3 regions of the Krasilnikovia sp. M28-CT-15 genome follow, and region 1 is predicted to be linked to each of the others. Evidence: predicted binding sites of a transcription regulator. Region 1 holds the regulator's gene; each other region holds the start of a gene.

Region 1 (9,664 bases):
GGCCCACCGGCTGCGCCACGGGGTCGGGTGCGCCGGGTACGGCGCGGTCAGCCGGGCCATCGACGGGTGCAGCGCGGCGGCGCCCCACGTCACGTACAGGATCGTGTAGCCGGTCTCGGCGAGCGGGCCGGGGGACAGCGGATAGGTCAGGTCGGCGGCCAGCAGGCCGAGCGCGCCCGCGAGCAGCAGCAGCGCGGACCAGTTGCGCCATGCCGTCACGGTCAGGCGGGCCGCCACCGCGATCAGCAGCAGGTCGCCGAGCACGTCGGCGGCGGAGATGGCGCCGATGTCGCCGGTGCCACCCAGCACGAAGACCCAGACGACGAGCAGGACCGAGCAGGCGCAGGCCAGCAGATCGATGAGCCGGGCCCGGTCGACCAGGACGGCGCCGCCGCGGGTGAGCTGCAGCAGGCACAGTGCCAGGAGCGGAAACATGATCGCGTACGAGAGGTCGGCGGAGGTCGTCTCGCCGAGGGCGTAGCACACGTCGCCGACCGCGAGGCTGGTCAGCGCACCGGCCAGGAGCAGCCACGGCCCGACGCGGGCGGGTCTGTTCCGGTGGACGCCCACGAGGACGGCGGTGACGCTCGCGGCTCCGAGCGCGATCCATTCCACAGCCCCTGACACGCCCTTACTAGTACCAGGGCGGTAGCTGTCTGTCCATATCGATATATACGCAGCGCTATGACCTGCGATGATTCGTCACACCACGGAGAGCAATGTGAACGGAGGGCCGAGCCAGCCGGGATTATCCACTCACATCCGTTGATTTCCTGGTCAGTGGAACACTTCGGCCATCACGGCCCGCCCGCCCGCCGCCTCCGACGCGGTTACCGGCTGCCATTTCCCCGCCTCGGCTCGCCACTCAAGGTCAGCAAAACGTACCCGTTCGAGGCCGGTGGTCCGGGCGTGGGCGACCAGCCAGTGGGCATACCGCCAGCCGGTGTCGGCATCCGTCACGGCCAGGGTGAGACCGTTCGCCTGCCGGGCCCGCGCCGGGACCTTCGTGCCCCAGTCCTGGCGCAGCGCCTGGGTGAGCGCGTCGGCCGCCGCGGCCCCGCGCAGCGCGGGCTCACCGGCCATGGTGCAGGCCACCGCGCCGGTGGCGCGTCCCGTCAGCGCCCGGGCCAGCACCGCGGACTCGTCCGCCCACTTCTCGTACGCGTTCGGGAACGCCGAGCGCTGTACCTTCTGCGCGGCGTCGGTGACCCGCATCTTCTCCCACCCCTTGACCTTCTTCAGGGCGGAGTAGAACTTGTCCGCGGCGTACCGCGGGTCCTGGATGTTCTCGGGCGTGCCCCAGCCCTGGCTCGGCCGCTGCTGGAACAGCCCGACGGAGTCGCGGTCGCCGTCGCCGCGGTTCTCCAGTTTCGACTCCTGGAACGCGGTGGCCAGCGCGACGACCACGGCCCGCTCGGGCATCTTGTGGCGCACGCCGACCGCGGTGATCGTGGCGGCGTTGGCCATCTGCACCGCGTCCAGCGCCACCTGGCCGTCGGCCTCGACGATGCAATCCGGGCCGAGGTGGGGCAGCTTGCCACCCATGGAATTGACCGCGGTGACCACGGCCACCGCGGCCACGAGGACGAGCACCGCGATCAGGACGATCGGCCGTCTTCGCACGCGCACCCCCTCTTCGCTGGCACCCCAGCGTAGTCAACGGGTGCGCGTCACTCTCCGATCAGCCGTTCGCCGCGCTGGGTATCCAGGTGGCCGGGCGCTTCTCCCGGAAGGCCGCCACCCCCTCGACGCCCTCGTCCGAGCGGAAGTAGCCCGCCGACTGCTCGGACAGCTCGGCCAGTTCCTCCCGGATCGAGCCGGAGGGCGCCCGGCGCAGCAGTTGCTTCGCGCCCGCCAGGGCGAGCGGCCCGCCCCGCACCAGCGAGTCGCAGTACGCGGCGACCGTCTTGTCCAGCGCCTCGTCCTCGACCGCCCGGGTGACCAGGCCGATCTCGGCCGCCCGCACCCCGTCGAACACGTCGCCGGTGAGGTACAGCTCGGCCGCCGCCCGGGAGGACAGGCGCGGCAGCACCGTGGCGCTGATCACAGCCGGGATCACGCCGAGGCGTACCTCGGAGAACGCGAACGTCGCCGCGCGCGTGCAGACGGCGATGTCGGCGGCCGCGACCAGGCCGAGCCCGCCCGCGCGGGCCGGTCCGGCCAACCGGGCCACCACCGGCTTGGGGAACTCCCACAGCTCGGTCAGCACACCGGCCAGCAGCTCGGCGGGCACCTGGGCGCCCTCCTTCGCCCGCGCGGTCTCCTTCAGGTCGGCGCCCGAGCAGAAGACGGGGCCGGTGTGCGAGAGCACCACGGCCCGCACGGCGGGATCGTTCTGGGCTTCGGTAAGCGCGTCGAGCAGCTCTTCCATCAGGTGGCTGGACAGGGCATTGCGGTTGGCCGGGCTGTCCAGAGTCACGGTGGTGATCCCGGCGGCGGTGGCGGTACGGACCAGATCCATGCGCCCGACCTTATCGGCGGCCGTGCACACTTGAGAGATGCCCGGTCCCCTGCCCGACGGCGAGCCCGTCCCCGATGACGGCTCGCTGCCCGCCGCCGCCCTGACCGAGGTGGGTGCCCGGGGCTTCGGCGTCTACGTGCACGTGCCGTTCTGTGCCAGCCGGTGCGGGTACTGCGACTTCAACACGTACACGGCCAGTGAGCTGGGCGGTGGGGCGAGCCGGGAGGGCTACGCCGACGCGGTGCTGGCCGAGCTGGCCCTGGCCGCCCGGGTGCTGGACAACCCGCCACCGCGGGTGGACACGGTCTTCGTCGGCGGCGGCACCCCGACCCTGCTCGACCCGGACGACCTGGCCCGCATCCTGGAGGGCATCGACGCCGCCTGGGGTCTGGCCGCCGACGCGGAGGTCACCACCGAGGCCAACCCGGAGTCGGTCACCCCGCGCTCGCTGCAGCGGCTGCGCAAGGCCGGGTACACCCGGATCTCGCTGGGCATGCAGTCGGTCGCGCCCGGGGTTCTCCAGGTGCTGGAGCGACGGCACACCGCCGGCCGTGCGCCGCAGGCCGCGACCGAGGCCCGGGAGGCCGGGTTCGACCACGTGAACCTCGACCTGATCTACGGCACTCCGGGGGAGACCGCGGACGACTTCGCCGCGTCGCTGGCCGCCGCGACCGGCGCCGGGGTCGACCACGTCAGCGCGTACGCCCTGATCGTGGAGGACGGCACCCGGATGGCCGCGCGGATGCGCCGGGGCGAGCTGCCGTACCCGGATGACGACGTGGCCGCGGACCGCTACCTGGCCGCGGACGCCGCGCTCGGCGCGGCCGGTCTGTCCTGGTACGAGGTGAGCAACTGGGCGGCCACGCCCGCCGCCCGGTGCCGGCACAACCTGCTGTACTGGACCGGCGGGGACTGGTGGGGCCTGGGGCCCGGGGCGCACAGCCACGTCGGCGGGGTGCGCTGGTGGAACGTCAAGCATCCGACAACGTATGCGGCCCGGCTGGCCGGGGGCGTCTCGCCCGGGCAGGCCCGGGAGCTGCTCACCGACGCCGACCGGCACACCGAGGACGTCATGCTGCGGGTACGCCTGGCCGACGGGCTGCCGCTGGCCGCGCTGGACGCACCCGGGCTGGCCGGTGCCCGGCGGGCGCACGACGACGGACTCCTGGACCCGGCGGCGTACGCGGCCGGGCGGGTGGTGCTGACCCTGCGCGGGCGGCTGCTGGCCGACGCGGTCGTGCGCGACCTGCTGCCGTAGCGGGGTCGGGCGCCGGGGGCGACCCGGCGCCACGACCGGCGGTGCTACTTGATCATCGAGACGGCCATCGGGTACTGGTACGGCTCGTTGTTGTTGGCCTTGACGCCGGCGATGATGCCGAAGACCGTACCCATGATCACCGCGGCGATCAGCGGGAGGAAACCGATCAGGATGCAGGTCAGCGCGTAGCCGACCACCGCGATGATCGTCCACAGCAGCTGGAAGTTGAGCGCCGCCACCGCGTGCTGGCGCACGATCGGGGACTGGTTGCCGCGAGCCAGCAGCGCCACCAGCGGGCCGATCCAGCCCGCCGCGCCACCACCGAAGAACGCGCCCGCCGCGCCGCCGAAGTGGGCGACCAGGATCCAGGTCTTGTCCTCGTCGGTGCCGCCGGAGTTGTAGCCGTACTGCGGCGGGGTGCCCCCGGTCGGGTAGCCGCCGCCGGGCGGAGGCCCGTAGCCACCGGACGGCGGCGGAGCGTAACCGCCCGCGCCGGAGCTGGGCGGCGGGTAACCACCGGCACCGGAGCTGGGCGGCGGGGTGCCGTACGTGGGCGGCTGGGGTGCCCCCGGCGGAGGCGGCGGAGCCGACCCGGAGGTCGGCTCGTTGCCCGTGTATGGGTTGAACGGCGCGGTGGGGTCCGAAGGGTTCCCCTCACCGGGCGGGCGCGGCGGTTCAGTCATGCCAGAGAGGGTAGGGCCGCAGCTCAACACGGTCGAGGTCAACATGCGGACGGCGTCGAAGAATAGACAGTCGGCTAAGGGACCCCGGCCGGGTGGCGCGCGATCATCGCGCCATCGGCCGCGGCGACGTAGACTGGCACTCGCTCAAGCCGAGTGCCAGTCAGGTGCTGTCGACCAGACCGGGGGGAGGGGTCCGATGAGTCTCGATGACCGCAAGCTCGAGGTGCTGCGCGCCATCGTCGAGGACTACGTCGCCACTCAGGAACCCGTGGGCAGCAAAGCCCTGGTCGAGCGGCATCAGCTCGGTGTCTCCCCGGCGACCGTGCGCAACGACATGGCCGTGCTGGAGGAGGAGGGCTACATCCGCCAGCCGCACACCAGCGCGGGGCGGGTGCCGACCGACCTCGGCTACCGGCTGTTCGTCGACCGGCTGTCCCGGGTTAAGCCGCTGAGCCCGGCCGAGCGCCGGGCGATCGAGCGGTTCCTGGTCGGCGCGGTCGACCTCGACGACGTGGTGCACCGTACGGTGCGGCTGCTGGCCCAGCTCACCCGGCACGTCGCGGTGGTGCAGTACCCGAGCCTGTCCCGGTCCGCGGTACGCCATCTGGAACTGGTGCCGATCTCCACCACCCGGCTGCTGCTCGTGATGATCACGGACACCGGCCGGGTCGAGCAGCGCCTGGTCGAGCTGCCCGCCCCGGTGGGCCCCGACGACGTCACGGAGCTGCGCCGCCGGTGCAACGAGAAACTGGCCGGGCAGAAGCTCGCGGACACTCCGCCGCTGGTCCAGGGCCTGGTCGACGAGACCGCACCGGAACGCCGGACCACGATGGCGTGCCTGGCCACGGTGCTGCTGGAGACGCTGGTGGAGCGCGGCGAGGAGCGTGTGGCCCTGGCCGGCACGGCCAACCTGGCGCGCGCCAGCGTGCTGGATTTCCAGGGCACCCTGCGCCCCGTCCTGGAAGCCCTGGAGGAGGAGGTCATCCTCCTCAAGCTGATCGGCGAGGTGGAGCCGAGCACCACCCGGGTCCGCATCGGCGACGAAAACAAGATCGACAATCTGCGGTCGACGTCGGTGGTCAGCACGGGCTACGGCCCGGGTGCCACCATCGTCGGTGGGCTGGGCGTGCTCGGCCCCACCCGCATGGACTACCCCGGCACCATCGCTACCGTGCGTGCCGTGGCACGCTACATGGGCGACCTGCTGGCACAGAACTGACGGATTCGCGACGACGAGTGCCCGCACCGGGCGTAGGCAGACATGAGGACTCGAAACCCAGTGGCCAAGGACTACTACGGAATTCTCGGGATCAACCGGGATGCCACCGACGACGAGATCAAGCGCGCGTACCGCAAGCTCGCTCGCCAGTTCCACCCGGACGTGAACCCCGATCCGGAGGCGCACGAGAAGTTCAAGGACATCAACGCGGCGTACGAGGTCCTCTCCGACGACCAGAAGCGGCAGATCGTCGACCTCGGCGGCGACCCGCTGGCCCCCGGGGGCGGCGGCGGACCGGCCGGGCCCGGCGGCGCGGGGCCGTTCGTCGGCTTCCAGGACATCATGGACGCCTTCTTCGGCACGGCGGCCGGTGGCGGCGCCCGTGGCCCGCGCCCGCGTACCCGTCCGGGCGCCGACGCGATCCTGCGCCTCGAACTCGACCTGGTGGAGACCGCGTTCGGGGTGGAGGCGCCGATCACGGTCGACACCGCGGTGCTGTGCACCCAGTGCACCGGCGCGGGCACCGCACCCGGCACCCACCTGGCCACGTGCGAGACCTGCGGCGGGCGCGGCGAGGTGCAGTCCGTGCAGCGCACGTTCCTGGGCCAGGTGGTCTCGTCCCGGCCCTGCCAGGTCTGCCAGGGCCACGGCACGGTCATCCCGCACCCCTGCCCGACCTGCGCGGGCGACGGCCGCATCCGTACCCGCCGCTCCCTGACCGTCAAGATCCCGGCCGGGGTCGAGGACGGCATGCGGATCCGCCTCGCCCAGCAGGGCGAGGTCGGGCCGGGCGGCGGCACCGCCGGCGACCTGTACGTCGAGATCCACGAACGCCCGCACGACGTCTACTCCCGCAAGGGTGACGACCTGCACTGTCGCGTCACGCTGCCGATGACCGCGGCCGCGCTCGGCACCCGGCTGACCATCAAGACCCTCGACAGCGAGGAGGCGATCGAGGTCAAGCCCGGCACCCAGCCCGCCTCCACGCTGCGCATCCGCGGCAAGGGGGTGCCGCACCTGCGCGGCCAGGGGCGCGGCGACCTCTTCGTCCACCTCGACGTCAAGACCCCCACCAAGATCACCGCTGAGCAGGAGCGCCTGCTGCGGGAGTTCGCCAAGACCCGCGGGGAGGACGTGGCCGAGCTGAGCAAGCAGGGCGGCTTCTTCTCGCGGATGCGCGACGCCTTCAACGGACATTGATCTTCTTTCGATGATTTTTGTCCCAGGCCCGTCGGGGCCTGGGGCCGTCGCTCCCGCGGAGACCGGGCGCGGGCGCCCATTTCGCCTGACGGCTCATGACCGGGCACCCGCACCCTGCCAGGTCCGTGCGATCACAACCGGTACCGTGCGGGCATGTCCGCGCCGCTGTTTCTCGTCGATGAGCTGCCCGCGGGGCAGACCTTCACGCTTGCCGGTCCCGAGGGGCACCATGCTGCCGACGTGCAGCGGTTGCGGGCCGGTCAGGCGCTGATCCTGGCTGACGGGCGGGGCGGCGCGGTGGCCGCCTCGGTGTTGCGCGTCGGGCGCGGCAGCATCGATGTCGCACTCGGCGTGCGGACCGTGACCCCCGCGCCGGACCCGTGCCTGGTGGTGGTGCAGGGGATCGCCAAAGGGGACCGGGGTGAGCTGGCCGTGCAGGCGATGACCGAGGTCGGTGTGGACGAGATCGTTCCGTGGGCCGCCTCCCGGGCCATCGCCCAGTGGCGCGGCGAGCGGGGTGTCCGCGCCCGGGAGAAGTGGGTTTCCACCGCCCGGGAGGCCGCCAAGCAGGCCCGCCGCGCCTGGCTGCCCGCGGTCGGCGGCCAGCCGGACTGCTCCACCCCGCAGGTCGCGGCGCGGATCTCCACAGCGACGGCCGCGTTCGTGCTGCACGAGGAGGCGACCGACCGGCTCAGCGCGGCGAAACTTCCCGACTCCGGCGACATCGTGCTGGTCGTGGGGCCCGAGGGCGGCATCGCCGATACGGAGCTGGGCCGGTTCGTGGCCGCGGGCGCGGTGCCGGTGCGGCTGGGCGACTCCGTGCTGCGTACCTCGACTGCCGGGGTGGCCGCGCTGGCCGTGCTCGCCACCCGCCTGGGCCGCTGGTGAGCCGCGGGTCCCGGTGGCTGCTCAGTCGCCGTCCAGCAGCGCCTGGCCGCGTGGAGACAGCCGGTAGCCGACCTCCAGGCTCTCGGTCAGCCCCAGCTCCTTGAGGCGCCGCACGTCGCGCTTGAACGACGCCAGGTCCGGATAGCCTGCGTCGGCGAACAGGTCCGCGGCGCGGGTCGCCGGGCGCGCCGCGACCAGCTCCAGCACGGTGCGGGTCCACGGGCCGCGGCGGGCGCCGCGGTCCATCCGCTCCAGCGCCGCCGCGACCGCGGCCAGCCCCGACACGTCCGCGCGCAACGCGATCCGCGGATCCGCTCCGGCATACGCCACCTCGATGCGGTACAGCGGGTTCGCGGGATCGCCCGGGATGTCGGCGCGCAACGCGGTCACGTCGGAGTACCCGGCCGGCGCGGTGTCCTGCGGCGGCACGTCGGGCACGCGGGTGACCGCGCGCACCTCGATCAGGCCGATCATCGTGCGCAGCCGGGTGCCGGCGCGCACCCGGGCGGTACGCCAGCGCCGGAACACCACCGACACCCGGCCCGTACGGATGCGCTCGAGCGCGTCCTCGCGGAACAGCACCCGTCCAGCGTAGGGCGGGCCGGGGTTCGCGGTGGCGGCTACACCCGGCGGGCCGTGGCCAGCGCGGTGTGCACGACGAACTCGATCGTTCCGCCGTGGCATCGACCACCTCGACGACCGAGGGGAGGGCGGCGTCCCGCTCGCAGCCAAGCACACGCGAGCCGAACCCACCGGCGGCGCAGCCCCTGGTCTCTGCCGCAACCGGCTGGTCATTTCGGGGCAGTGCCGAGCAGGCGGCCGGGGGCGTCGTACGTGCGCGGCCGGAACACGACGTCCACCAGGCCCGCCCGTCCGAGGGCGGCGACGTACTCCTGCGGGGTGAACAGCTTGAGCACGTGCTCGTCGGAGAAGTGCCGAACGCCGGCGCCGACGTCGCCGACCAGGTAATGCATCGTCATGTGCGAGAAGCCGTCGTGGGCCGCCGAATGGGTGAGGCGTACGACGGTGCGGCCGGGCGACTCCACGACTGTCGGGCGGAGGCGGTCGACAGTCCATTGTTCGGGCGTCAACCACGGCTCGATCAGCAGGACGCCGCCAGGGTTGAGGTGGCCGGCCATGGCGGCGACCGACCGCTCGAGCTCGTCCACGGAGCACACGTACCCGATCACGGAGAACAGACACACGACCGCGTCGAACGTGCGGCCGAGCCCGAGCGTCCGCATGTCCGCCGCATGGATCGTGACGTCCGGCAGCTTGCCTTGCGCGACGTCCCGCATCGCCGGGGACAGCTCCGCGCCCTCGACGTCGCCGAAGCTGTCGCGCAGGTGCCGCAGATGCTCGCCGGTGCCGCAGCCGACGTCCAAGACGCTTGTTGCCGCGGGATTCCGGCGGTGCAGGTCCTCGACCACCTCGCGCGTCTCCGCGGCGTAGTCCTTGTCCTGACCGGCGATGTGCAGGTCGTCGTAGATGGCTGCGGCGTCCTTCTGATAATTCACCTGCGGTCCCCTCTATCCGAGCCAGAGCGCGTTCGTGTATCGCTCACCGTTGACGATCTCTTCGACGCCGTGCAGGATGCCGGCGCCCTCGAAGATCAGGAGTCGACCGGTCGCCGGATCCACCCGCTCGATCCGTTGCGGGATTTCGAGGAACGTCTGGCCACCGGCATAGTCGTCGTTGAGGTACAGGATCGCGGCGAACCTGGTATTCGGGAAGAATCGATCGAGGTGCGCGTCCTGCCGGGTCCCCTCCGGCCAGCTCACGACCTGGCTGGCCTGAATCGACGCGTCCTCGCCCCACTCCCGGGCGATGGAGTCGACCACCAGGCGTCCTATCGCGTTCAACGTAACTTTCGAGTCGGAACCGTCCGGCAGGTCGTGGGAGTTGATCAGCCGGAAGCTCCAGAAGCCGACCTTGTTCTTCCACCCGTACGTCTC
Region 2 (9,664 bases), 5.1 Mb from region 1:
TCCTCTCCAGTATCCTGGACCAGATCACCGCCCTGGGAAACCTGCGCACGGTGCTACCCACCCACTACGCCGACGCCTGGCAAGGGCTGCTCTCGACCCCGATGCAGACGGCAGACCTGGCGAAGGGCGCGATCGCCGCCCTCTGCTACGCCACGGTCTTCATCGGCCTGGCCTTCTGGCGCTTCACCCGCAAGGACGTCACCAGCTGACCCTCGCGGGTGGTGGTCGCACGGACCTGCGGTTGTGGTCGCACGGACCTGGCAGGGTGCGGGGATCCGCTCATGAGCCGCCAGGCGAATGGATCCCCGCGCCCGGTCTCGGCGGGAGCGACGGTCCGGCGCACGACGAACGTGCGACCAAAAAGTCCTAAAGCCCGAGAGGACGCTCACAGATCGGGATCACAGGGTGAGGATGACCCGCACACCCCGTAAGCTGGCGGCACAACTGCATACCTCATCCAGAGGGGCTGAGGGAACGGCCCGATGACGCCCCGGCAACCACCGCACTCGACTCGATGACGAGGCCAGACGTGCGGCAGGTGCTAATTCCGTCCCCGCGCGTCGCGCCGGGGAAAGATGAGAGGAAGGCCTCGCCATGACGTCGACCGTCGACGCCCCAGTCTCCACCAGCCCCGCCCGCGCCCTGGTCTGTCGCGGCTGTGGGACGGAATTCCCCCTCGCCGCGCAGCATGCCTGTTACGAGTGTTTCGGCCCCCTGGAGATCGCCTACGATCCGGCCGCGCTCGCCCGGGTGACCCGCGCGCAGATCGAGGCGGGCCCGCAGAACATCTGGCGCTACGCCGCGCTGCTGCCCGCCGGGCAGGACCCGGCCGAGCGGGTCACCCTCGACCCGGGGCTGACCCCGCTGGTCAGCGCGCCCGCCCTGGCCGCCGCGATCGGGCTGCGGGCGCCGCTGTGGGTGAAGGACGACTCGGCCAACCCGACGCACTCGTTCAAGGACCGGGTGGTGTCGGTGGCGCTGACGGCCGCCCGCGGGCTCGGCTTCACCCGCTTCGCCTGCGCCTCGACGGGCAACCTGGCCAACAGCGTGGCCGCGCACGCCGCCCGGGCCGGAGCGCCGTCGGTCGTGTTCATCCCCGGCGACCTCGAGCAGGGCAAGGTCGTCACCACTGCCGTGTACGGCGGCCAGCTCGTCGCCATCGACGGCTCGTACGACGACGTGAACCGGCTGTGCAGCGAGCTGGTCGAGACGGACGAGTACGAGGACACCGCGTTCGTCAACGTCAACGTGCGGCCGTATTACGCGGAGGGTTCCAAGACCCTCGGGTACGAGGTGGCCGAGCAGCTCGGCTGGCGCATCCCGGCCCAGGTGGTCATCCCGATGGCCAGTGGGGAGCTGCTGACCAAGGTGGACAAGGCGTTCACGGAACTGGTCGAGATCGGGCTGGTCGAAGCTCCGGCGGGCGGGTGGAAGGTGTTCGGCGCCCAGTCCGCTGGCTGCAACCCGATCGCCACGGCCCTGCACAACGGGTCGGACACCGTCGTGCCGGTGAAGCCGACCGGCATCGCCAAGTCGCTCAACATCGGTGATCCGGCCGCGGGGGCGTACGCGATCGAGACGGTGACGCGTACCGGCGGCTGGATGGACTACGCCGACGACGACGAGATCCGCGCCGGGATCCAGCTGCTGGCCCGTACGACCGGGGTCTTCGCGGAGACCGCGGGCGGGGTCACGGTCGCGGTGCTGCAGAAGCTGGTGGCCAGCGGGCGGCTGGACCCGGAGGCCGAGACGGTCGTGTTCAACACCGGCGAGGGCCTCAAGACGCTGGACGCGGTCGCCGACCGGGTGGGGCCCACGCACCGGATCAAGCCGTCGCTGCGCGCGGCCCGTGACGCGGGCCTGCTGGGCTGATCCGGGGCCTACCGCGCTGACCAGCGCATAGTCGGGTATCCGACCGGCGGCGGGTATTTCCTTCCGGGGAGGGCTTGCGGAACCGATCCCAGGCTCGGCAGGATGCTCTACGCGGGAGGACGCGACGCCGTACGAGGTCCCACCTTCGAGCTTGGCGACAATCTCCGAGGGACCCAACGACCCAGTGCCGGAGGCGCTGTGCGCGCGTCCTCCCGACCAAATTTTCTGCGTGAATCCTGCCCGGCAATATTCGTTCGCGCCGGACGGGGTGTGCGTTCACCCTGTCGGGATGCGCATCGAGCCTTTGACGGACGCCACGATCGACCAGGCGCACGCCGTGCTGCGGGCCGCGGCCGAATGGGATGTTCCGGATCTTCCACCCGTGGCGAAGTCGGTGTTCGCGGTGGCGGTGCGCCATCCCTTCCCGGGCACGGAGCAGGAGCGCTACCTCGCTGTCGACGGCGACGGTACGGCGGTCGGCTTCCTGGGCCTCAACCTGCCGCAGTACGACAATCTGGACAATGTGTCTATTCTGCTGGTCGTCGCGCCGTCACATCGGCGCCAGGGATTCGGCCGGGCGCTGCATGCCCACGCCGTCGAGCGGGCCCGGGTGGCCGGGCGCAAACGTCTCATCGGGACCACGGCCGGTGCCCGCCCGGACGGCGCCTCGTTCGCGGCCGCGATGGGCGCGGAGGCGGCCCTGCGGGAGACCCGCAGCCGCTTCGACGTCGGGGGCGCCGACCGCGAGCGGCTGGACGCGTTGCGGGCCGAGGCGTGGCGGCACGCGGACGGATACCGGCTCGTGCAGTGGATCGGGGTGCCGCCGGACGAATTCCTCGAGGATCTGGCCTACCTGGACGGCCGGCTGCTGTCCGACGCCCCGGTCGGGGATCTGGTGATGGAAGCCGAGCGGGTCGACGGGGCCCGGGTGCGCGGCAACGAGGAGGCCCGCCGCGCCCGGGGCATGACCGCGTTCCACACCGGCGCGGTGCACACCGCCACCGGGCGGCTGGTCGCGTGGAGCACATTGACCGGGACCGACGCGGCTCCCGAGCACGCCTGGCAGCAGATCACCATCGTCCACCCCGCGCATCGCGGGCACCGGCTCGGCCTGATCGTGAAGCTGGAGAACCTGCGCCACATCCGCGCCGCGCGGCCGGGGCTGACCGCTGTCGACACCATCAACGCGTCGGCGAACGAGCGCATGCTCGCCATCAATCGGCTGATGGGCTTCCGGCCGGCCGACACGGAGATCCAGTGGCAGCAGGCGCTGTGAACAGGCGGGCCGCCCAGGGGCGCAGCGGCAGCTCCCGGTAGCCGCCCGCGGCCAGGCCGGCATGCCGCTCGAACGGGTTGCGGGCGCCGTACGAGCCGGTCAGGGCGTAGGACCAGCCGCAGGACAGCCAGTACGCGGGCCAGAACAGCGGGCCGAGCACGGCGTACTGGCTGGCGTGGCGGCTCTCGTGGGCGAACAGTTCCGCCCGCGCATCGTCCAACAGCCACGTCGCGGTGCGCCGGGTGATGATCACGGAACCCACCGTGCAGCAGGTGGCCGGCGGCATCCGGTACCGGTAGCCCTCGGCGATGAGCACCCCGTCGCGCCCGCGTCGCAACCGCGCGCGGCTCGCCAGGGCCACCAGCAGCCCCGCCGCGGTCGTGCCGTTGACCGCGGTCAACACCGTGCGCGCGACGTGCCAGGGGCGGGGCATCAGGCGCGGCGGCGCATCTGCAGCTCGGTCAGGGCCGGGATGACCGGGTGCGGCACCCGGATGCCCGTGTCGGCGAAGCCCAGCCGTTCGTACGCCCGGACCGCCCGGTCGTTGCCGACCACGACCTCCAGCATCAGCTCGAGGCGCCCGGCGGCGCGCGACCAGTCCGCCACCGCCTCGACCAGCTCGTCCAGCACCCCCGTCCCGCGATGCGCGGGTGTGATGTAGACGGCGAACACCACGGTCGCGCCCGGCTCGTCCGGCAGCATCGTCCCGCCCGCGTGGCCGATCAGCGGACCACCGCCCGGATCCGCCACGAACTGGGCCAGCTCGTCCCCGCTGGCCGCCTCGACGATCCGCCGCCGGTAGTCCGCGTGCGGGCGGGCGGCCGCCTGCGCCACGGTCTCCAGGAACGCCAGCGGGCTGTCGGCCAGCATCTCCAGCCGCAGCGCCCGGCTGCGGGCGGCGTCGGCGGCGGTGACCCGGTGGACGGTGTGGGTACGGGGCCGGGCGATTGTGCCGGTCATGCTGTCTGCCTACCGGTCATGGGTCAGGGAGGCAACCCGGATGCCGGATTCCGACCGCGCCCGGACCCTGGGTTGATCACGATGGGTGATTCGGGGCCGGTCCGCGGCGGTGCGGGCGGGCCCGGCGAATCCCCCGTCCGGGATTCCGCCGTTCGGTCGGCGCACCGGGCCGAACGGCGAGATGATTCGCTGGCCTGCCGGTCGGGTGGCCATCCCGCGCCTGTTCACCGTGCGTGATCAACGCCTCCCCGCAAGGGGGGTGCGGGGCGGCTGAGCGTCCTTGCACTCGCCACCTCAGAGTGCTAAACAGGTCATTGGCACTCGCGCCACGCGAGTGCCAACAGGTCGGGACGGTGGGGTCACGGTCACGGCGTCGCCATCGGCGCCGCGGCACGAGGCCGGTCGTCGCGGGCTATCCGGCCCGTCCTGCGGACGTCGCATCGCCAGGTGGCGACGTCCGAAGAGATCCTCAACGTGCGGGAAGCGGGGCCGAACAGGCCCGGCGCCGCGAGTGTCCAGGAGGACAACGCCGTATGGCCAAGATCATCGCATTCGACGAGGAAGCTCGTCGCGGCCTCGAGCGGGGCATGAACCAGCTCGCCGACGCCGTCAAGGTGACGCTCGGCCCCAAGGGCCGCAACGTCGTGCTCGAGAAGAAGTGGGGCGCGCCCACCATCACCAACGATGGTGTGTCGATCGCCAAGGAGATCGAGCTCGAGGACCCCTACGAGAAGATCGGCGCCGAGCTGGTCAAGGAGGTCGCCAAGAAGACCGACGACGTGGCCGGCGACGGCACGACGACGGCGACCGTCCTCGCCCAGGCGCTGGTCCGCGAGGGCCTGCGCAACGTCGCGGCCGGCGCGAACCCGATGGCCCTGAAGCGGGGCATCGAGGCCGCCGTCGCGAGCGTCTCCGAGGCGCTGTCGCAGATCGCCAAGGACGTGGAGACCAAGGAGCAGATCGCCTCCACCGCCTCCATCTCCGCCGGTGACTCCACGGTCGGCGAGATCATCGCCGAGGCCATGGACAAGGTCGGCAAGGAAGGCGTCATCACCGTCGAGGAGAGCAACACCTTCGGCCTGGAGCTGGAGCTCACCGAGGGTATGCGCTTCGACAAGGGCTACATCTCGGCGTACTTCATGACCGACGCCGAGCGGATGGAGGCCGTCTTCGACGACCCGTACATCCTCATCGCCAACAGCAAGATCTCCGCGGTCAAGGACCTGCTGCCCGTCCTCGAGAAGGTCATGCAGTCGGGCAAGCCGCTGGTCATCATCGCCGAGGACGTCGAGGGCGAGGCCCTGGCCACCCTGGTCGTCAACAAGGTGCGCGGCACGTTCAAGTCCGTCGCCGTCAAGGCCCCGGGCTTCGGCGACCGCCGCAAGGCCATGCTCGAGGACATCGCGATCCTCACCGGCGGCACGGTCATCAGCGAGGAGGTCGGCCTCAAGCTCGACGCCGCCGACCTGAGCCTGGTGGGCCAGGCCCGCAAGGTCGTCATCACCAAGGACGAGACCACCATCGTCGACGGTGCCGGCAACGCCGAGCAGATCCAGGGCCGGGTCAACCAGATCCGCGCCGAGATCGAGAAGTCGGACTCCGACTACGACCGCGAGAAGCTGCAGGAGCGCCTGGCCAAGCTGGCCGGCGGCGTCGCGGTCATCAAGGTCGGCGCGGCCACCGAGGTCGAGCTGAAGGAGCGCAAGCACCGCATCGAGGACGCCGTGCGCAACGCGAAGGCGGCCGTCGAGGAGGGCATCGTGCCCGGCGGTGGCGTGGCGCTCGTGCAGGCCGGCAAGACCGCGTTCGACAAGCTGGACCTGGCCGGCGACGAGGCCACCGGCGCGAACATCGTCAAGGTCGCGCTCGACGCCCCGCTGCGCCAGATCGCCGTCAACGCCGGCCTCGAGGGCGGCGTCGTGGTGGAGAAGGTGCGCAACCTGGAAGCCGGTCACGGCCTCAACGCCGCCAACGGCGAGTACGTGGACCTGCTGGCCGCGGGCATCATCGACCCGGCCAAGGTCACCCGCTCGGCGCTGCAGAACGCCGCGTCGATCGCCGCCCTGTTCCTCACGACCGAGGCGGTCGTGGCGGACAAGCCCGAGAAGGCCCCGGCCCCGGCCGGTGCTCCGGGCGGCGGGGACATGGACTTCTGAGTCCACCCCCACACGCACCACGTCAAAGCGGGCCGCTCCGGCGGCCCGCTTTTTCGCGTCCGCAGCGAGGACGGGCACCGGTCTCACCCGCACGCGCTGCCTACAGGCCACGTTTCCCCCGCCGGTGTGACACCCGGGGGCGCTAACCTCATACGGGTGCGTGATCCCTCCGTCTCCCGGAACTCGGCCGGCCGCCTGTCGCCGATCCGCCGCATCGCTGACCTGCGCCGGCTGCGCGACGAGCAGTTCGACGTGCTGGTCATCGGCGGCGGCGTCACCGGCGCCGGCGCCGCCCTGGACGCCGCCTCCCGCGGCCTGAGCGTCGCCCTGGTCGAGGCCCGCGACCTGGCCGCCGGCACCTCCAGCCGGTCCAGCAAGCTGATCCACGGCGGCCTGCGCTACCTCGAGCAGCTGGAGCTGCACCTGGTCCACGAGGCGCTCACCGAGCGTGGCCTGCTCACCAGCCGTCTCGCCCCGCACCTGGTGCGGCCCGTCCCGATCCTGGTGCCGCTGCTGTCCGCCAACCCGCCCGCCCGGGCCTGGAACCGGGCGTACTACGGGGCCGGGGTGGCCGCGTACGACGCGTTCGCCGGGGTGTTCGGCACCGGGCGGGGGATGCCGCTGCACCGGCACCTGACCCGCGACGGTGCCCGGGGGCTGTTCCCCAGCCTGCGCGCGGACGCGGTGACCGGCGCGATCCGGTACTACGACGGGCAGGTCGACGACGCCCGCCTCGTGGTCAACCTGGCCCGCACCGCGGCCAGCCTGGGCGCGGCCGTGGTCACCAGCGCCCGGGTCACCGGCTTCGTCCGGCAGGCCCGCGAGGTCGTCGGGGTGCGGGTCCGGGACCTGGAGGCGCCGGACGCCCCCGACTTCGAGGTCCGCGCCCGTACGGTGGTCGCCGCCACCGGGGTGTGGAGCGACGACATGTCCCAGATGCTCAGCGACGTGGGGGTACGCCCCGGGATGCGGGTGCGCGCGTCCAAGGGGGTGCACCTGGTGGTGCCCCGCTCGGCGATCACCGGCGAGGCCGGGCTGATCCTGCGCACCGCGACCTCGGTGCTGTTCGTCATCCCGTGGGGCGGGCACTGGATCATCGGCACCACGGACACCGACTGGGAGCTGGACCGGGCCCACCCGGCCGCCTCCGCCCGCGACATCCGCTACCTGCTCGACCAGGTCAACACCGTGCTGGACCGGCCACTGACCACGGACGACATCGAGGGCGTGTACGCCGGTCTGCGCCCGCTGCTGTCCGGCGAGGCGGACTCCACCTCCAAACTGTCCCGCGAGCACGCCGTGGTGGAGCCCATGCTCGGCCTGCTGCTCGTGGCGGGCGGCAAGTACACCACGTACCGGGTGATGGCCGCCGATGTCATCGACCGTGCGGCGCGCCGCCTCGGTGGGTCGGTCCGGCCCTCGCGCACGGACCAGCTCCCGCTGCTCGGCGCCGACGGGTACGCCGCGGCCTGGCGCGACCGGCAGGACCTCGCCCGCCGCCACGGCGTCACCGCGGGCGTGGTGGAACACCTGCTGGAGCGGTACGGCACCCTCACGACGCACCTGCTGGCGATGATGGCCGCCGAGCCCGCCCTGGCGGGCCCGCTGCGCGGCGCCCCGGAATACCTGGCCGCCGAGATCGCGTACGCGGCCCTGGCCGAGGGGGCGCTGCACCTGGACGACGTGCTGACCCGGCGTACCCGGATCTCCATCGAGACCGCGCACCGCGGCACCGAATCGGCCGCGCACGCCGCCGACATCATGGGGGAGGCGCTCGGCTGGAGCCCGGCCGTGCGCACCCGCGAGGTCGAGCACTACCTGGCGCGGGTGCAGGCCGAACGGCAGTCGCAGACCATGCCGGACGACCTCGCCGCGGACGCCGCCCGCATCGGCGTGCCCGACGTCCGGGGCATCGCCGCGGACCGTGGCGGCCTCTCCGACCTGCTCGAAGTGGACCTTTGATCCTCGTCGACGAGCCACGCTGGCCGGGCCGGGGGCGACTCTGGTCCCACCTGGTCAGCGACGTCTCCTACGCGGAGCTGCACGCGTTCGCGGAGATGCTCGGGGCGCCCCGGCGCGGATTCGACCGTGACCACTACGACATCCCGGCGGCCCGCTTCCCGGTCGCGCTGTGGCTGGGGGCCACCCTGGTCGCGCCGCGCGAGCTGGCCGCCCGGCTGCGCGCGGCGGGTCTGCGCCGCCCCAAGCACACGGTCTAACCGGCCAGCGTGGCCAGTTCGCGCTCCAGGTTGGCGCGGGCCCGCGACTCCCACGCGGCGTGCAGCGGCGCGAGGCGGTAGATCTGCGGCAGTTCCAGCAGGGCGGTGAGGACCCGGGCGCGTCCGGCCCGGAACGCGTCGTCCGGCACGTGCGCGTACTCGCGGCGGATCGCCGCCGTGTACGCCGCGTACCGGTCGTCGTCGGCCGCCAGGATGGACAGGTCGGCGTCGCACAGCAGCTCGCCGTCCGGGTCGTCGGCGCCGGTCGCGTGCCCGGCCGTCAGCCCGACCAGCCGGGACACCTCGGCGGCGACCTCGGCCGGGGCACCCAGCGTGGTGAGCAGGCCCGCGGCGAACTCCGCGCTGTCGCGCTCGTTCGCATCGCCCAGCGCCCGCGGGTCGTAGACCGCGTCGTGCAGCCACGCCGCGACCCGCACCCGGTCGGGGGCGGGCGCCAGGTCCGCATACCGGTCGATCACCTCGAGTACGGCGCACAGGTGCGTCACGTCGTGGTACTGCCGCTGCGGCTCGGACCAGCGGTCCAGCAGGTACCCGCCCGCCGAGTCCAGATCCGCCTCCGGCGCGCTCGCTCCCACGCCCCGGGCCGCCGCCCGCCACCGGTGCACTAGATCGGTCACGGCCACATCCTGGCACGTCGGCCCGTAGGGTCGGGGCGTGACCGACGAGGGCCAGCGCGGGCTCGCGACCGCGCTCGCGCAGGTGGGCGGCCGGTCCCGGTCCGGCGTACAGGGCAGCTGGGCGCGAGTCCGCAGGGGCTTCTTCCTGGCCGCTCAGGCGGGCGTCGCGGCCGGACTCGCGTGGTATCTCGCGCACGACGTCATCGGCCGCGCCAACGCGTTCTTCGCCCCTATCGCCGCGGTCATCACGCTCGCCTCCTCGGTCGGGCAACGGGTGCGGCGCACCGCCGAGCTGGTGCTCGGCGTCGCGATCGGCATCGGCGTCGGCGACGCGATCATTCTGCTCATCGGCACCGGACCCTGGCAGATCGGCCTCGTGGTCACGCTGGCCATCGTGGTCGCCACGGCGCTCGGCGGGGGACCGCCCCTGGTCGTGCAGTCGGCGTCCTCGGCCGTGCTGGTCGCGACGCTGACCTCCACGACCGGCGTGCCCTGGACGCGGTTCATCGACGCGCTGGTCGGCGGGGCGGTCGGCCTGACCGT
Region 3 (9,664 bases), 770 kb from region 1:
ATCGGCGAGTTCGGCAGCATCGCGGGGATCGGACCGCCGTTGCCCGCGCCCATGCCCAGGCCGTCGCGGTGCATCCCGCGGGAGGCGGGCGAGTTGTTGTTCCGGGCGGCGCCGGCGACCGTGGCCGGCTGGGCGTTCGCGCTGTTGATCGGCATGCCACCCTGGGGCCGTACCGGAAGCAGCAGGAGCAGCAGGGCCTTGGCGACCACGCTGACCAGGTCATGTTCGACCCCGCGGATGACGCCCCGGGCGCCCGCGGCGACGGACGCCGCGGCGACCCGCGGGTCTTCGGCACCGAACAGGACGACCTGCGCCTGCGGGGCGCGGGCGAGGACCCGCCGGGTGAACCCGACGCTGTCCGGCCGGGTCACGGCGGTATCGGCCAGGACGATCTCTGCGGGCCGCTCGGCCAGTCGGATCATGGCCTCGGTCTCGCTGACGGCGGTCCGGACGACCCCGGTCATGCCGAGCCGGGCCGCGGTGGACGCGACGGTCTGGGCCGCCAGCGGAGTTCGGACGCACACGAGGACGGTACGCACAGTGATCCTCCTTCTCTCTCAGAGGAGATCACGCAACGGCCGCAGCATTACGCGCTTTAGATGGAAAAAACGGGAAAGATCCCCACGGCTTGCGGCAGCGATGGGATACGGCTGGGGAAGACATCGACACAACGGGTGTGAGGCAGGTACCCCCGGGGTACACGGGCCGTAGGCCAGTGACCGGCCCGGAACGGACCACACTCCGCGGTGCCGCGCGGAAGGAGGGTGTTGATGTCGAACCTTCGCAGACTGCCCGGTGCCATCGCCGACCGATGGGACTGGCAGCGACTCGGCCGGTGCCGGGGGCGCGACAGCGCCCAGTTCTTCCACCCGGACGGCGAACGCGGATCGTCGCGCAACCGCCGGGAGGCCAACGCCAAGGCCGTGTGCCGGGCGTGCCCGGTACGCGCCGAGTGCGCGGCCCACGCGCTCGCGGTCCGGGAACCGTACGGAGTCTGGGGAGGATTCAGCGAGACGGAACGGCTGCGGCTGCTGGCGGTCGGCTGGGACGACCTCGCCGACCGGCGTCACGGACGGGTGGACCTTGCTCGGCTCGAGGCACGCCTCGGCGGGCCCCACAAGACGGCCGTACCGACGCAACGGCGGGCCCCCGCGGCCTGACGCCGCGCGACGATGCGCGGCATGTCGGCACAGTTCCCGGCGTGGTCCCCGGAGAGGGGCCACGCCGAAGTGTTGAGCGGCTCTTCAAGAGCACCGGTGGACATGCAAGCCACCGTACGAGCGAATTCGGGGCCCAAGTCGGACGCAAAGTGCGTCTTTCGGGTTACTGGACGCTGAGCGTCACGCTGTGCCAGCCGGTGGCGCCGTCCGGCTCCGGCGGGGCGGGAGTGCTCGGCTGCGTGGCGCCGGTCGTGTCGGTCGCGCGTACCCGGATGGTGTGCCGGCCGGGGGCGGCCGTCCACGGCAGAAACCACTGTCGCCAGGTGTCCGCCGACACCGTGTCGGCCAGCGTGGCGGCCTGCCACGCCCCGCCGTCGATCTGCACTTCGACCTTGGCTATGCCGCGGTGCTGGGCCCACGCGACACCAGCGACCACCATCTCCCCGGCCGGGCGCTTCGCGCCGTCACGGGGAGTGTCGATGCGCGACTGCGTCTTGATCGGAGCCTGCTGCGCCCACCCGCGCGGCACCCAGTACGCGTCGAAGTCCGCGAACCGGGTCAGCTCCAGCTCCACCACCCACTTGCAGGCGGAGACGTAGCCGTACAGGCCGGGGACCACCAGCCGCACCGGGAAGCCGTGCTCGACCGGCAGCGGGCGGCCGTTCATACCGATCGCGAGCAGGGCGTCGCGGCCGTCGCGCAGCACGGAGGTGGGACTGCCACAGGTCCAACCGTCCACGGAACGCTGCACCACCTGGTCGGCGTCCGGCTGCGGGTCGGCCTCGTCGAGCAGGGTCTTGACCGGAACACCGAGCCAGCGGGCGTTGCCGATCAGGTCGCCGCCCACCTCGTTGGAGACGCAGGCCAGCGTCACGTACCGCTCGATCATCGGGCGGCGCAGCAGGTCGTCCCAGGTCAGCGTGATCGGGTTACGGACCATCCCGTGCACCCGCAACCGCCACGTCGCCGGGTCGACCTGCGGCGGGTACAGCGCGGTGTCGATCCGGTAGAAGTCCTCGTTCGTCGAGACGTACGGCGTCACGCCGCGGACCTGCGCGGCGGCGGGCACCGGGCGGGCGGGCGACACCGGGGCGGGCAGCAACACAGCGTTGCGGGCCGCGTTGACCGCGCGGCGGCCGGTCAGCAGCCGCCCGGCGACGCCACTGACCGCGGCGACCCCCGCCGCGATCCCGAGGCCCTGCAGGAATCGCCGCCTGCCGACCCATGGGCGCGTTGCGGGGCCCGCGCCATCCGCTCCGCCGCCCGCCGGAGCGTCGCCTGCCCGAGCAGTGCCCGCTGGGCGGCCGACCGTCGCGTCGGTGGTCGCGGCATCCGATGCGTCCGGCGGTGCCGGGTCGACCGCCCAGGTCAGCAGAATGCGCAGCGTCAGTGCCGCTGCTGCCGCGGCGACCAGGGCGGGCAGGGCCGCCAGGGGTCCGGCGTCGTGTCGGGTCACCGCGGCGGCCACGCCGACCGCACCGAACAGGGCGATCCCGGCCAGCGCCCACCGCCACGACCGCAGTGCCAGCACCCCGACCCCGTAGGCGTAGGCGCCCAGCAGCAGGGCCGTACCCGTGATCAGGGCGGTTTTGTCGTGCACGCCGAAGATCGCGACGCCGGCGTTCTTGACCGGGCCCGGCACGGTGTCGACGACGACGCCCCCGACGGCCAGCAGCGGCGCGGACAGCGGTCCGGTCGCCACCGCGATGACCTCGGCGACACCGAGCGCGACCGCGGCCGACGCGACACCGGCCAGCCCGGCCCGGACGGAGAGCTTCACCCCCCTATCCTGCCCCCGCCACCGCCCACCCTCGCACCGGCGCCAGGCGCTCGATCTTGATGATTTCCGGTGCGGCGCTAACCAGAAATCATCAACGTCCAGCCGGACCAACCAGGTTGGCGAAACCGCGCGAAGGCAGTGCCACACCGAGCCGGGCACGGCGAGGTGGGCGGGTATGGAAAAGGCGCGCCGGGTGACCGGCGCGCCTTTCCGTGGAGCTGATTCCGGGTCAGAAGCCCGGGCCGTGCTGGTGGCCGTGACCGTGGCCGTGGCCGTGCCCGCCCGCCGCGGCGGGCTCCGGGTCCTTCGGCTTCTCCACCACGAGGCTCTCCGTGGTGAGCAGCAGCCCGGCGATCGAGACGGCGTTGGAGACCGCGTTGCGGGTCACCTTGACCGGGTCGATGATGCCGGTCGCGGCCAGGTCGACGTACTTGTCGGTGGCGGCGTCCAGGCCGTGACCCCAGTCGAGGTCAGCGACCTTGCCGACCACCACGTAGCCGTCGTGGCCCGCGTTCTGCGCGATCCAGCGCAGCGGCTCGACGAGCGCCTTGCGGACGATCGCCACGCCGCTGGCCTCCTCGCCGGAGAGGCCGAGGCTGCCGTCGAGCACCGAGGTGATCTGCGCGAGCGCGGCGCCGCCACCGGGGACGGTGCCTTCCTCGACCGCCGCCTTGGTCGCCGCGATGGCGTCCTCGATGCGGTGCTTGCGCTCCTTCATCTCGACCTCGGTGGCGGCACCGACCTTGATGACCGCCACGCCACCGGAGAGCTTGGCCAGCCGCTCCGACAGCTTCTCCTTGTCCCAGTCGGAGTCCGACGCCTCGATCTCCTTGCGGATCTGCGCGACGCGGTCCTCCACCTCGGACTTCTGGCCGCCGCCGTCGACGATCGTGGTGTTCTCCTTGTCGACCACCACGCGCCGGGCGGTGCCCAGCATCTCCAGGGTGACCTGGTCCAGCTTGTAGCCCAGCTCGGGGGCGACCAGCTCGCCACCGGTGGCGATCGCCAGGTCCTGCAGCATCGCCTTGCGCCGGTCGCCGAAGCCGGGGGCCTTGACGGCCACGACCTTGACGGTCTTGCGCAGCGCGTTGACGACCAGGGTGGACAGTGCCTGACCCTCGACGTCCTCGGCGATGATGAGCAGCGGCTTACCGGACTGGACGACCTTCTCCAGCAGCGGCAGCAGCTCCTCGATGCTGGCGATCTTCTGCGTGCTGATGAGGAGGTACGCATCCTCCAGCACGGCTTCCTGCGACTCGGCGTCGGTCACGAAGTTCGGCGAGATGAAGCCCTTGTCGAACTGCAGGCCCTCGGTGACCTCGAGCTCGGTGCTGAGGGCGGAGCCCTCCTCCACCGTGATCACGCCGTCGCGGCCGACGCGGTCCATCGCCTGGGCGATGAGCTCGCCGATCGCGGCGTCCTGCGCGGAGATGGTGGCCACGTTCGCGATGGCCTTGTGGTCCGCGACCTCGACCGCCTTGTCGAGCAGGGCCTTGGAGACCGCCTCGGCGGCCGCGTCCATGCCCCGCTTGAGGGCGATCGGGTTGGCACCCGCGGTCACGTTGCGCAGGCCCTCGCGGACGAGCGCCTGGGCGAGCACGGTCGCCGTGGTGGTCCCGTCGCCGGCGACGTCGTTGGTCTTGGTCGCCACCTCCTTGACCAGCTGGGCCCCGAGGTTCTCGTACGGGTCGGTGAGGTCGATCTCCTTGGCGATGGTGACGCCGTCGTTGGTGATCGTGGGCGCGCCGAACTTCTTGTCGAGGACGACGTTGCGGCCCCGCGGGCCCAGGGTGACCTTGACCGTGTCGGCGAGCGCGTTGACGCCGTGCTCCAGCAGGTGCCGGGCGTCGTCAGAGAAACTGAGGATCTTCGCCATGTATAGGTCCCTTCACGCACCACCGCCTCGGTCCGGTACACCGGACCGAGGCGGTCAGCACTGTCAGTAGGTCACTTCTCGATGACCGCGAGGACGTCGCGGGCGGAGAGCACCAGGTACTCCTCGCCGGCGTACTTGACCTCGGTGCCGCCGTACTTCGAGTACAGGACCGTCTCGCCGACCTTGACGTCAACCGGGATCCGGTTGCCCTTGTCGTCGATGCGGCCGGGGCCGACAGCGAGGACGGTGCCCTCCTGCGGCTTCTCCTTGGCGGTGTCGGGGATCACGATGCCCGACGCCGTGGTCGTCTCAGCCTCGTTCGCCTGGACCACGATGCGGTCCTCGAGCGGCTTGATCGCAACCTTGGTCGCGGTAGTCACGGGCATACCCTCCTGGGGTACTTGGTGTCGTCGCCGACCAGCTGGCCGGCCGGATGCCTCATGCCACCGGGCGGGGCCGTCGTCGCGGGTGCCGGTCCGCCTGGCGCTCGCCGTGCGGCCCCGGCGGGTCCGCGCGGCTGGCACCCTCGTAGTGAGAGTGCTAATCGGAGATTATGCCGGGACTGGCACTCCGTCAAGGAGAGTGCCAACACGCCCCACCCGCGAGAATGACTCCCCGTGAACCTGGAACTGCTGGCAGCACTGCGCACCGCCGAGGGGTCGGCCGCCCTCGTGGCCGCCGCCGAGGTCTCCGGCGCCGACCCCCTCGCCGCCGCCGCGCGGCTACGCGCCCGCGGCGTGCCGCCGCCGCTGGCCGCGGCCGCGCTCACCCAGGCCGAACTGCGCCGCCGCGCCGCCGCCAAGTTCGGCGCGGCGGCCGCCGCGATGTTCTTCACCCGGGCGGGCCTGGAGCAGGCCACCCGCGCGGTGGTCGCCGACCGGCGGGCGGCCCGGCTGCGCGCCGCCGGGGTCACCACCCTGACCGATCTGGGCTGCGGGCTGGGCGCGGACGCGCTGGCCGCGGCCCGCGCCGGCATCCAGGTGTACGCGGTGGACGCCGACCCGCTGACCGCCGCGCTGGCCGCGGCGAACGCCGCCGCCGCCGGGCTGGACAGGCTGATCACGGTCGCGTGCGCCGACGCGACGACCGTGGACCTCGCGGGCGCGGACGCGGTCTTCGCCGACCCGGCCCGGCGCACCGGCCGGGGCCGGGCCATGAACCCCGACTCGTGGTCGCCGCCGTGGGGCTTCGTCGCGGGACTGCCCGCCCGGGTGCCGCGTACCGTCCTGAAACTGGCGCCGGGCATCGACCACGCCCTGCTGCCCCCAGGGGCCGAGGGTGAGTGGGTCAGCGTCGACGGCGACCTCGTCGAGGCCGCGTTCTGGTGCGGCCCGCTGGCGACGGTGCCGCGCCGGGCCACCGTGCTGCGCGGCGCGGAGCCGGTCACGCTGACCGGCTCCGGGAGCGCGGCCGCGGCGGTGGGCCCGGTCGGGGCGTACCTGTACGACCCGGACCCGGCGGTGGTCCGCGCCCATCTGGTCGCGGAGTTCGCCGCCGGTATCGGCGGGCGCCTCGCCGACCCTCAGATCGCGTACGTCTACACCGACGACCCGGTCGACACGCCGCTCGGGCGACGGCTGGCGGTGACCGACGTGCTGCCGTTCTCGCTGAAGCGGCTGCGGGCGCTGCTGCGGGAGCGGGGCGTCGGGCGGCTGGAGATCCGCAAGCGCGGCTCGGCGCTGGAACCGGAGCGGCTGCGCCAGGATCTGCGACTGTCCGGTCCGAACGCCGCGTCGCTGGTGCTGACCCGGATCGCGGATGCGCCGACGGCCTTGCTGTGCGCGGCTCCGTGACCCCCGACACCACACTGAGGACATCGCCACCCCGCACTGAGGACGCCGGGTACCAACCGGCGGGAGACACTGTGGCGCGCGGCGTCGCGGGCGCCGCGGGACGCTAGCCTTCGCGCGTGGCGAAGAAGAGCGCGGGCACCCCCGCGACGGCGCTGCTGAGCGCCGAGAAGGTGGCGTACGAGCTGCACCCGTACGAGGTCTCGCCGGACGCGCCGAACTACGGCGCCCTGGTGGCGGCGGCCCTCGGGGTCGACCCGCACCGGCTGTTCAAGACGCTCATCACCGACGTCGACGGCGAGCTGACCGTCGCGGTCGTACCCGTGACCGGCGATCTGGACCTCAAGGCCCTGGCCGCGGCGGTCGGCGGCAAGCGCGCCACGCTCGCGGACCGGGCGGCGGCCGAGCGCAGCAGCGGGTACGTACGAGGCGGGATCAGCCCGCTGGGGCAGCGGCGGCGCTTACCCACAGTAATCGACGACTCTGCGCTGGACCTTGATCAGATGGTTATCTCCGCGGGCCGCCGCGGGCTTCAAGTTTCGCTCAAGCCCGCCGATCTGGTCCGGCTGACTGCCGCGACAGTCGCGGCAATCCGGTCCTGATCTGGACATACCCACCCAGCAAAAGGTTCCGTTACGACACCGTTACCCCACGAGCCCGATCTTTTACCCGAGATCGGGCAAGTTGGGACCCGCGAGTGACCTAGCGTCGCTTTGTGGGGCAACTCAAGCGATCGGCAACGCCGGGAGCGAATCGCCAGACATGGCGCAAGCCCGTCTGTCACAGGCGCGTTGCCGGATTGTTATCGCGGACAACAAAATCGAGCCGCGCCACATCTTGTGCCATGCGGCACAGCGGGAATACGTTGCCCGACACAACAAACCGGCTCCTGATCCACGGCGTCTGGGGAGCGACACTCCCGGCAGCGCACACCCACAGAGTCCGAGAAGCCTCGGATCACCCCGAAAGGAAACACAGGAATGCGTAAGGGACTGTTCGCCCTCGCTGCCGTCGGCCTGGTGGCCGCGGGCAGCATGGCCGCCTGCGGCAAAGACGACAACAAGTCCGGCGGCACCACCGGCGGCTCGTCGTCGGTCGGCAAGGTCGGCGTCATCCTGCCGGACACCGCCAGCTCGCAGCGGTGGGGCACCGACGACCCCAAGTACCTCAAGGCGGCGTTCGACGCGGCCGGCGTACAGGCTGACATCCAGAACGCCCAGGGTGACAAGAGCCAGTTCCAGACGATCGCGGAGGGCATGATCTCCAGCGGCGTCAAGGTCCTGATGATCGTCAACCTGGACTCCGGGACCGGTAAGGCCGTGCTCGACAAGGCCAAGGCCGCGGGTATCGCCACTGTCGACTACGACCGGCTGACCCTCAACGGCGGCGCGGACTACTACGTCAGCTTCGACAACGTGAAGGTCGGCGAGCTGCAGGGCAAGGGCCTGATCGACTGCCTGACCGCCAAGAAGTACACCAAGCCGGTGGTCGCGGAGCTGAACGGTTCCCCGACGGACAACAACGCCACGCTGTTCGCGCAGGGCTACAACTCCCAGCTCGACCCGAAGTACGCCTCGGGCGAGTACACCAAGGGCCCGAACCAGTCCGTTCCGGACTGGGACAACGCGCAGGCCGGCACGATCTTCGAGCAGATGCTCACCCAGAACAAGAACATCAAGGGTGTGCTCGCCGCCAACGACGGCCTCGGCAACGCGGCCATCCAGGTGCTCAAGAAGAACAAGCTGAACGGCCAGGTCCCGGTCACCGGCCAGGACGCCACCGTCCAGGGTCTGCAGAACATCCTCGTCGGCGACCAGTGCATGACCGTCTACAAGGCCATCAAGCAGGAGGCCGACGCGGCTGCCGCGCTCGCCATCTCGCTGGCCAAGGGCGAGGCGCCGACCACCGCCACCGGCACGGTCACCGACCCGGAGTCGAAGAAGGAGGTCAAGTCCGTGCTGCTGACCCCGAAGTCCATCACCAAGGCGAACGTCAAGGACGTTGTCGCGGACGGCTTCGTGACCAAGGACCAGCTCTGCACCGGTGAGTACGCCAAGCTGTGCACCGAGGCCGGCATCAGCTGACCTGAGTCGCAGCAGCTGACGACGGCGCCGCTCACGCCCACCAGCGTGGGCGGCGCCGGGCGTCGCTCCCACCCCCTGGAGCGCACCGCCAGGCGCACCGCCCCGCACCCGGTCACCCAGCGAAGGAGAACCACCCGTGGCCGCGACACCTCTTCTGGAGCTGCGCGGAGTCGACAAGAGTTTCGGCCCCGTACAGGTCCTGCACGACGTCGCCTTGAACGTCTATCCCGGCGAGGTCACCGCACTCGTCGGCGACAACGGCGCCGGCAAGTCGACGATGGTCAAATGCATCAGCGGCATCTACTCGATCGATGCGGGATCGGTGCTCTTCGACGGCAAGGAAGTAGCGATCCACAGCCCCCGCGACGCGTCGGCGCTGGGCATCGAGGTCGTGTACCAGGACCTCGCGCTCTGCGACAATCTGGACATCGTCCAGAACATGTTCCTCGGGCGGGAGAAGAAGCGGGGCGTCGTCCTGGACGAGCCCACCATGGAGCAGATGGCCGGCGAGACGCTCAAGAGCCTCTCCGTCCGTACGGTGAAGTCCCTGCGCCAGCACGTCTCCAGCCTGTCCGGTGGCCAGCGGCAGACCGTCGCCATCGCCAAGGCGGTGCTGTGGAACAGCCGGGTCGTCATCCTGGACGAGCCGACCGCCGCCCTCGGTGTCGCACAGACCGCCCAGGTGCTCGAGCTGGTCCGCCGGCTCGCCGACAACGGCCTCGGCGTCGTACTCATCTCGCACAACATGAACGACGTCTTCGCGGTCGCCGACCGGATCGCCGCGCTGTACCTCGGCCGGATGGCGGCCCAGGTCAAGACCACCGACGTGACCCACTCCCAGGTCGTCGAACTGATCACCGCCGGGCGCAGCGGCAACATCGGCCTGCCGCCCGAGAAGCCCTCCGACTTCGTCGACATCACGCCGGGAGACGACCGATGAGCACAAGCACCACCACGACCGAGGTGGGCGGCGT

Evidence for each region. Region 1 encodes HrcA, which represses chaperone genes, less so after heat shock. Its sites were predicted from a motif close to GGTTNGCACNCTCNNNNNGAGNGTGCNAACC; they were not measured.
Region 2: the regulator HrcA is predicted to act here: its motif matches at 4,421-4,451, upstream of groL (chaperonin GroEL).
Region 3: the regulator HrcA is predicted to act here: its motif matches at 5,332-5,362, upstream of groES (co-chaperone GroES).

The regions. Positions count from the first base shown of each region.
Region 1 covers NZ_BAAGAK010000001.1:1,994,811-2,004,474, forward strand. Annotated here, with positions in the region: gene ACMCNO_RS09500 (PAS domain-containing protein) at 1-627, opposite strand, end outside; gene ACMCNO_RS09505 (hypothetical protein) at 778-1,629, opposite strand; gene ACMCNO_RS09510 (enoyl-CoA hydratase-related protein) at 1,682-2,461, opposite strand; gene hemW (radical SAM family heme chaperone HemW) at 2,499-3,719, shown strand; gene ACMCNO_RS09520 (DUF4870 domain-containing protein) at 3,764-4,402, opposite strand; gene hrcA (heat-inducible transcriptional repressor HrcA) at 4,599-5,621, shown strand; gene dnaJ (molecular chaperone DnaJ) at 5,682-6,821, shown strand; gene ACMCNO_RS09535 (16S rRNA (uracil(1498)-N(3))-methyltransferase) at 6,975-7,709, shown strand; gene ACMCNO_RS09540 (hypothetical protein) at 7,731-8,291, opposite strand; gene ACMCNO_RS09545 (class I SAM-dependent methyltransferase) at 8,501-9,226, opposite strand; gene ACMCNO_RS09550 (2OG-Fe(II) oxygenase) at 9,239-9,664, opposite strand, start outside.
Region 2 covers NZ_BAAGAK010000001.1:7,082,756-7,092,419, reverse strand. Annotated here, with positions in the region: gene ACMCNO_RS32585 (ABC transporter permease) at 1-209, shown strand, start outside; SAM riboswitch class I at 451-582, shown strand; gene thrC (threonine synthase) at 595-1,872, shown strand; gene ACMCNO_RS32575 (GNAT family N-acetyltransferase) at 2,162-3,148, shown strand; gene ACMCNO_RS32570 (hypothetical protein) at 3,087-3,581, opposite strand; gene ACMCNO_RS32565 (GNAT family N-acetyltransferase) at 3,581-4,108, opposite strand; gene groL (chaperonin GroEL) at 4,642-6,264, shown strand; gene ACMCNO_RS32555 (glycerol-3-phosphate dehydrogenase/oxidase) at 6,421-8,226, shown strand; gene ACMCNO_RS32550 (DUF4031 domain-containing protein) at 8,223-8,483, shown strand; gene ACMCNO_RS32545 (metal-dependent phosphohydrolase) at 8,480-9,121, opposite strand; gene ACMCNO_RS32540 (FUSC family protein) at 9,159-9,664, shown strand, end outside.
Region 3 covers NZ_BAAGAK010000001.1:1,229,615-1,239,278, reverse strand. Annotated here, with positions in the region: gene ACMCNO_RS05985 (response regulator transcription factor) at 1-539, opposite strand, end outside; gene ACMCNO_RS05980 (WhiB family transcriptional regulator) at 771-1,160, shown strand; gene ACMCNO_RS05975 (molybdopterin-dependent oxidoreductase) at 1,324-2,940, opposite strand; gene groL (chaperonin GroEL) at 3,170-4,816, opposite strand; gene groES (co-chaperone GroES) at 4,888-5,202, opposite strand; gene ACMCNO_RS05960 (THUMP-like domain-containing protein) at 5,434-6,609, shown strand; gene ybaK (Cys-tRNA(Pro) deacylase) at 6,726-7,208, shown strand; gene ACMCNO_RS05950 (sugar ABC transporter substrate-binding protein) at 7,587-8,690, shown strand; gene ACMCNO_RS05945 (ATP-binding cassette domain-containing protein) at 8,827-9,630, shown strand; gene ACMCNO_RS05940 (sugar ABC transporter permease) at 9,627-9,664, shown strand, end outside.